DNA from 2 places in the Kribbella sp. CA-245084 genome. Region 1 is predicted to be linked to the other one. Evidence: riboswitches for the same ligand, from Rfam matches in the RefSeq annotation. Region 1 holds a riboswitch; the other holds the start of a gene.
The links. A riboswitch is a leader RNA that binds a small molecule or an ion and turns the genes downstream of it on or off. The one in region 1 is predicted to bind FMN.

Region 1 (3,411 bases):
GCAAGCCGACGTTCGTGATCGCCCACACGCACAAGGGTCACCCGATCTCGTTCATGAGCAACAACGTCGCCTGGCATCACCGCGTCCCCGACGACGCCGAGTTCGCGCAGGCCCTGAAGGAGCTTTCATGACCGTCGTGGAGACCCGTTCGATCGCCGACCAGCCGCGCTACGACTGCCGGGACGCGTACGTCGAGACGCTGGCCCAGCTCGCCGAGGCCGATCACCGGATCGTTGGGGTGGTCAACGACTCGGTCGGATCCAGCAAGCTGAACAGCTTCCGCAAGGCGTTCCCGGACCGGCTGATCAACGTCGGGATCGCCGAGCAGGACATGGTCGGCGTCGCGTCCGGGCTGGCCAACGGCGGCCGGATCCCGTTCGTGTCGGCGGCATCCTGCTTCCTCACCGCTCGCGCCCTCGAGCAGATCAAGGCCGACGTCGCGTACTCGAACACCAACGTCAAGCTCTGCGGCATGAGCCCGGGCGTCGCGTACGGCGAACTCGGTCCGACGCACCATTCGGTCGAGGACATCGCCTGGCTGCGGGCAATCGACGGGATCAGGATCATCGTGCCGGCCGACCCGATCGAGACGGCGGCCGCGCTGCGTTGGGCGGCGGCGTCCGAAGGACCGGTGTTCATCCGGGTCAGCCGGATGAGTGTGCCGAAGGTGTACTCGGAGGACTACGAATTCCGCCTCGGCAAGGCGATCACGGTCCGGGAAGGGGACGACGTCACGGTGATCAGCAACGGCACGATCCTGTGGCGAGCACTCGCCGCGGCGGAGCGGCTGGCCGAGGAAGGGATCTCGGTCCGGGTGCTGTCGATGCCGACGGTGAAGCCGTTGGACACCGACGCCGTGGTCGCGGCCGCGCGGGAGACGGCCGGCATCGTCACCGCCGAGGAGGCCGTGACCGCCGGCGGACTCGGCGGCGCGGTCGCGGAGACCGTCGTACAGCATCATCCGGCGCGGGTTTCGATCCTCGGGTTCCCCGAGTTCGCGCCGACGGGGTCGGCCGGTTACCTGCTGGACCGATACGGCCTGTCCCCCGAGGGCATCGCCGACGCCGCCCGCCGGCTCGTCACGACAGGTAAGTGACCAGGTCGGCGATCGAGATCATCGCGAAGTCATGAGCGTCGGCGAACGCGCGCAGGTCCCTGCCGGTCATCAGCGTGCCGTCGTCGTTCATGAGTTCGCCGATCACGCCGACCGGCGGCAGGCCGGCCAGCCGGACGAGCTCGACAGTGGCCTCGGTGTGACCGGGGCGCTGCCGGACTCCGCCGTCGACCGCGCGCAACGGAAGGATGTGACCGGGCCGGATCAGATCCGCGGGCTGCGCCGCCGGGTCGGCCAGCACGCGGACGGTTCGCGCCCGGTCGGCCGCGGAGATGCCGGTGCCGACACCGGTCGCCGCGTCCACCGAGATCGTGTACGCCGTCCGCAGGCTGTCCTGGTTGTTCGGGACCATCAACGGGAGCTCGAGGCGGTCCAGCAGCTCCGGCGCCGCGGGCGCGCAGACGTACCCGCTGGTGTGGCGGACGAGCAGGGCCATCAGCTCGGGCGTGGCGAGGCTCGCGGCGAAGGTCAGGTCGCCCTCGTTCTCACGGTCCTCGTCGTCGACGACCACGACCGGCCGTCCGGCGGCGAGCTCGGCGACAGCGCGTTCGATGGTGTCCAGGCTGGTGATGGTGTTCACGGTCGTTGTCCTCTCGGCAGTGCTCTGGACAGCACTCCGGGGGCAACGACAGACCTCACGCCCCTGTTTTCGTGCAGGGAACGTGAAGCTGCCACGTGCGTCTTCCCATCCGGACTTTCACCGTCGGTCCCGGAGTTCCACCAGGTCAACCGCTCCTTCTTGCGAAGTCACGGGTCGCGGACTGTCACCGCCGGCTCGGAATTTCACCGACCCCAGAGCACGTGTGTCTTTCATCATCAGCTTAACGGCAACGAGCATCCCCGGGAGTGTCATGTCCATCTCATCCGTCTGGCGCGAGATCGAACTACCGGCCACCGGCGACTGGGTCGAGTTCGAGCACGAGAGCGGTCTCGTACTGCGTCGGCCTACGTTCTGGGACGGCGGTGAGACGTACCGTGTGCGTTTTGCTGCGCCGTTGCCAGGTCAGTGGACATGGTCAGGTGGTCATTTCCAGATCTCAGCAGCAGAAGAAGAAGGCAATCCGTTCTACGCACACGGCTTCTGGCGGATGTCTGCGGGCGGCCGCAACCTGGTGCACGCCGACGGAAGTCCCGCGTTGCTGATCGCTGACACAGCCTGGGCCCTACCCTGGCGCGCCACGCCCGAGCAGGTGCGCGAGTACGCCGCAGACCGACAGGCCAAAGGCTTCAACGCGGTCCTGCTGATGACGGTGCAACCGGACATGCACGCCGTCGGACCCCGCGATCGCACCCAGGACGAAGGCTTCGACGTCGGCTTCGAGGACCTGCCGGACGGCCATCTCAGCCAGTTGAACGTCGACTACTTCCAGTACCTCGACGAGCTGCTCGGCATCCTCGTCGAGCACGGCTTGGTTCCGGTGCTGCAGCCCGTGTTCCAGGGCTTCGGCTGGAAGGGCCTCGACGTGGCGGGCACCGTCGTACCGCCAGCGGAGTACGCGGCGTACTGCCGCTACCTCGTCGCGCGGTACGGCGCGCGGCCGGCGATCTACCTGGTCGGCGGCGACGGCTCGGGTGACGAGCCGCAGACCGCGGCGGGTGGGGCCGAGGTGCACGCCGTCGATTGCTACGAGCAGCCGACCGGCGTCCACTACCGGCCGCACATCCGCGCGAACGCCCACCAGAACGCTGACTGGCTCGACTTCCAGTGGTGCCAGACCGGCCACACTGGCGAGCATGTCGCCGAGCGAGTCGCGGACATGTGGCGCAATGAGCCGGTCAAGGCAGTCGCGAACGGCGAACCGACGTACGAGCACACCGGCCGGACAGGCGTCGCCGAGGGTTGGTGGCAAGGGCACGAGGCTTGGAGCAACCTGTGCGCGGGCGGGACGATGGGTGTCGTCTACGGCGCGGGCAGTCTGTGGCAGTGGCGTCTGCATCCCGAGGAGCCGGGGCATTCCGAGTTCTTCCTGGCGCCGGGTGCGGGCTGGCGCGAGGCGGTCGGCTTCGAGGGTTCGACGTACGTCGGGATGCTCGGCAAGATCCTGGCGGGCCTGCCGACCACCGACATGGCGCCGGACTGGACCCGGGTGATCTCCGGGCGTGCGCTCAGCGGCGCGGACGGGATGCTGATCGTCTACCGCGAGAACGGCGGCCCGGTGATGGTGTTCGACGACACGGTCCCGTTGGCGTACACGATCGTGGACCCGCGCGACGGCGCAATCGTCGCCTCCGGCAAGCGCGACGCCTGGAACGCCCCGATCCCCGACCCCGGTGGAGCGCCTCGGGTCTACCTCTGT
Region 2 (3,411 bases), 2.6 Mb from region 1:
CCGTGAAATACTGACGGCGATGAGTTCGACTGTGGTCGCTGGGGCGAAGGATGACCGGTTGCGGCTCATGGTGGCTGCGCTCGCGATCACCACGACCGTCGGGTACGGCGTGCTCAGCTACGCGTTCAGCGCGTTGCTCGGACCGATGACTGCCGACCTGTCCATCTCCACCACCACGGCGGTCGGCGCATCGACCACCGCAGTACTGGTCAGCGCTCTGATGTCGATCCCGGTTGGTCGCCGGCTGGATCTGCGGGGTGGTCGCGGGCTGATGGCCAGCGGTTCGGTCCTGGCCGCGGTCGCCGTGTTTGGTTGGTCGCAGGTGCAGAACGTCGTCCAGCTGTACGCCGTGTTCGCGGTGATCGGCGTTGCCTGCGCGATGGTCCTCTACCCACCCGCGTTCGCCGTCGTGGTCGCCGTCGCCGCACCCGCCAAGCGGACCAACTCGATCCTGACGATCACGCTGGTCGGTGGATTGGCCAGCTCGATCTTCCTGCCGCTCACCGGGTACCTCGCCCACGCTCACGGCTGGCGTAACGCGCTGATGATCCTGGCGGGCGCCCTCGCCGTGATCACGTTCCCGCTCCACCTCGTCGCCGTCCACCCCGGCCCACCACGCCCGCTCGACGGCACCTCCGACAGCGCCTCCGACGGCGCCGCCGATGGGCCGGCCGACAGCGCTGCTGACAGCGCGGAGCCAGCTGCGGCGCCCGGTGCGGCGCCCGGCGTGGCGCCCGGCGTGGCGCCCGGCGTGGCGCCCGGCGTGGGGGCCGGCGCGGACCTCGGCGCCAAGCGGGCGGGGGCGCCTGGCAGGGTGCTTCGGGATCCTGGGTTTTGGGTGCTTGCGGGAGCGTTCGTCGTGCACAGTGCCGCGCTGGCCGTGATCTCCGTCCACCTGGTGCTCTACCTGATCAGCCTCGGGCACCCGCCGGCGCGGGCGGCTAGCCTCGCGGGCCTGCTCGGCCTGCTGTCGGTGACCGGCCGCCTGGTGACCAGCGTGTCTGCGCGGTGGTTGCCGATGGCGACGATCACCGCGCTGATCCTGTCCGTCCAGGCAGTCGCGATCGCTCTGCTGCCGGTCGTCGGGCGTCACGTCGCGGGAGCGATCGGGTGCCTCGTGCTGTTCGGGCTCGGGTTCGGGGTGTCGTCGGTCGCGACGCCGGCGATCCTGCTCGACCGGTACGGCGCGGCCGGGTTCGGCACGATCGCCGGGATGCTGGGTACGCCGACCTCGATCGCGAAGGCGCTCGGACCGCTCGGCGGTGCCGGGCTGGCCGACGCGTTCGGGTACCGGCCGCTCGTCCTCGCCGTCGCGGTGGCGTGCGCGGTGGCAGCCGGTGCCCTTGCCCTCACCCGGCGGATCGCGCCGAGCCGGCATCAGGAGCAGGAACGGACCAGGATGTGACCTGGGTCGTGGTGCGGGTTGCGGGGAGGGGCATACTTGAACCACGAGTGAACCCACTCGCGTGCTCCGGGGTCGGTGTAATTCCGAGCCGGCGGTGACAGTCCGCGACCCGGCCGCTGCAGTTCGGCGGCCGGTTGACCTGGTGGAATTCCGGGACCGACGGTGAAAGTCCGGATGGGAGGCGCACGCGGTCGGCGGGTGTGCTCTGACGTCCGGTCGGGGCGTGCGCGAGTTGGCGGCGTACGGCGAAGGCCGGGTGGCGGAGCGTGGTCGCCGGTCGTCACGAGACCCCGGTAGTGCGTCCGTGACGACGAGGGACCGAAGAGCAGTGAGCAACACTTCGCCGATGGATGTCGCGTGGATGCGGCGTGCGGTCGAGCTGGCCGCGAAAGGTATCGGCAGCACCCATCCGAACCCGGTAGTCGGTTGTGTCATCACCGGCCCTGACGGGCATCCTGTCGGTGAGGGCTTCCACGCCGTTGCCGGTGGCCCGCATGCCGAGGTCGAGGCGCTCCGGATGGCCGGAGAGCGGGCCCGTGGCGGTACGGCGTACGTCACGCTCGAGCCCTGCAACCACACCGGCCGGACCGGCCCGTGCGCCGACGCCCTGATCCAGGCCGGCATCACGCGCGTCGTGTACGCCGTACCGGATCCGAACCGGACTGCGGCCGGCGGCGCCGAGAAGCTGGCCAACAAGAACATCGAGGTCGTCGAGGGCGTACTGCGGGACGAGGCCGAGGCGGTCAACTACGTCTGGCTGCACAGCGTCCGGACGGGTCGCCCGTTCGTCACGTGGAAGTTCGCGACCACGCTCGACGGACGCTCCGCGGCGCCGGACGGGACGAGCAAGTGGATCACCGGCCCGATCGCGCGTGCCGACGTACATAGGCATCGGGCCGAGTGCGACGCGATTGCCGTCGGCACCCAGACCGTGCTGGACGACGACCCCGAACTGACGGTCCGCGACGAGAACGACGTACCGGCTGAGCGGCAGCCGCTGCGGGTCGTCGTCGGCGACCGGGAGATCCCGCCGACCGCGCGGGTCCGCAACGACCGCGCGGAGACGTTGCTGCTGCCGACCCACGATCCCGCCGAGGTGCTGCGGCAGCTGGACGACCGGCAGATCCGGCACCTGTGGCTCGAGGGCGGCCCGACGCTGGCCGCTGCGTTCGTACGCGCCGGTCTGGTTGACCAGCTCATCGCGTACGTCGCCCCGGCCGTCCTCGGTTCCGGGTTCGCCGCGGTCGGCGAGCTCGGCGCGGAATCGATCGACCACCTTCGGCGGTTCAAGCTAGCGGACGTCAGCCGCCTCGGCGACGACGTCCGGCTGACCCTGGTTCCTCTGGGAGGAAAGTAGATGTTCACCGGCATCATCGAAGAACTCGGCACGGTCGAGTCCCTGGACCTGTTGGACGGCGACGCAGCTCGGTTGACGATCCGCGGTCCGAAGGTGACCGAGGACGCCGGCCACGGCGACTCGATCGCGGTCAACGGCTGTTGCCTGACGGTGGTCGAGTACGGCGACGGCGTGTTCACCGCGGACGTGATGCGCGAGACGTTGCAGCGCACCAGCCTGGGCGGCCTCGACAAGGGCTCGTCGGTCAACCTGGAGCGTGCCGTCACCGCACACGCGCGGCTGGGCGGTCACATCGTGCAGGGGCACGTCGACGGCACCGGCACGATCGCGTCGCGGAGCCCCGGTGAGCACTGGGAAGACGTCCGGGTCGCGACGACGCCGGAGATCCTCAAGTACGTCGCCGAGAAGGGCTCGATCGCGGTCGACGGGGTCTCGCTGACGGTGACCGATGTCGACGACGCTTCCGGGACGTTCGGGATCAGCCTGATCCCGACCACGCTCGAGCTGACCGTTCTCGGGCGGAACAAGGTCGGCGACACGGTCAACCTCGAGGTCGACGTGATCGCGAAGTACGTCGAGAGACTAATTGCTGGAGGCAACAAGTGAACCCGATCGACTGGCTGTTGCACTCCCAGGTGACGATCGCCGG

Region 2: another riboswitch for FMN. It lies ahead of ribD (bifunctional diaminohydroxyphosphoribosylaminopyrimidine deaminase/5-amino-6-(5-phosphoribosylamino)uracil reductase RibD); the one in region 1 lies ahead of ribB (3,4-dihydroxy-2-butanone-4-phosphate synthase).

What each region holds. Positions count from the first base shown of each region.
Region 1 is NZ_CP192053.1:403,262-406,672, forward strand. Features, by position in the region: gene ACQPYH_RS02065 (transketolase) at 1-131, shown strand, start outside; gene ACQPYH_RS02070 (transketolase family protein) at 128-1,096, shown strand; gene ribB (3,4-dihydroxy-2-butanone-4-phosphate synthase) at 1,080-1,694, opposite strand; FMN riboswitch at 1,786-1,919, opposite strand; gene ACQPYH_RS02080 (DUF4038 domain-containing protein) at 1,966-3,411, shown strand, end outside.
Region 2 is NZ_CP192053.1:7,055,558-7,058,968, reverse strand. Features, by position in the region: gene ACQPYH_RS33440 (MFS transporter) at 20-1,405, shown strand; FMN riboswitch at 1,464-1,595, shown strand; gene ribD (bifunctional diaminohydroxyphosphoribosylaminopyrimidine deaminase/5-amino-6-(5-phosphoribosylamino)uracil reductase RibD) at 1,752-2,762, shown strand; gene ACQPYH_RS33430 (riboflavin synthase) at 2,763-3,368, shown strand; gene pnuC (nicotinamide riboside transporter PnuC) at 3,365-3,411, shown strand, end outside.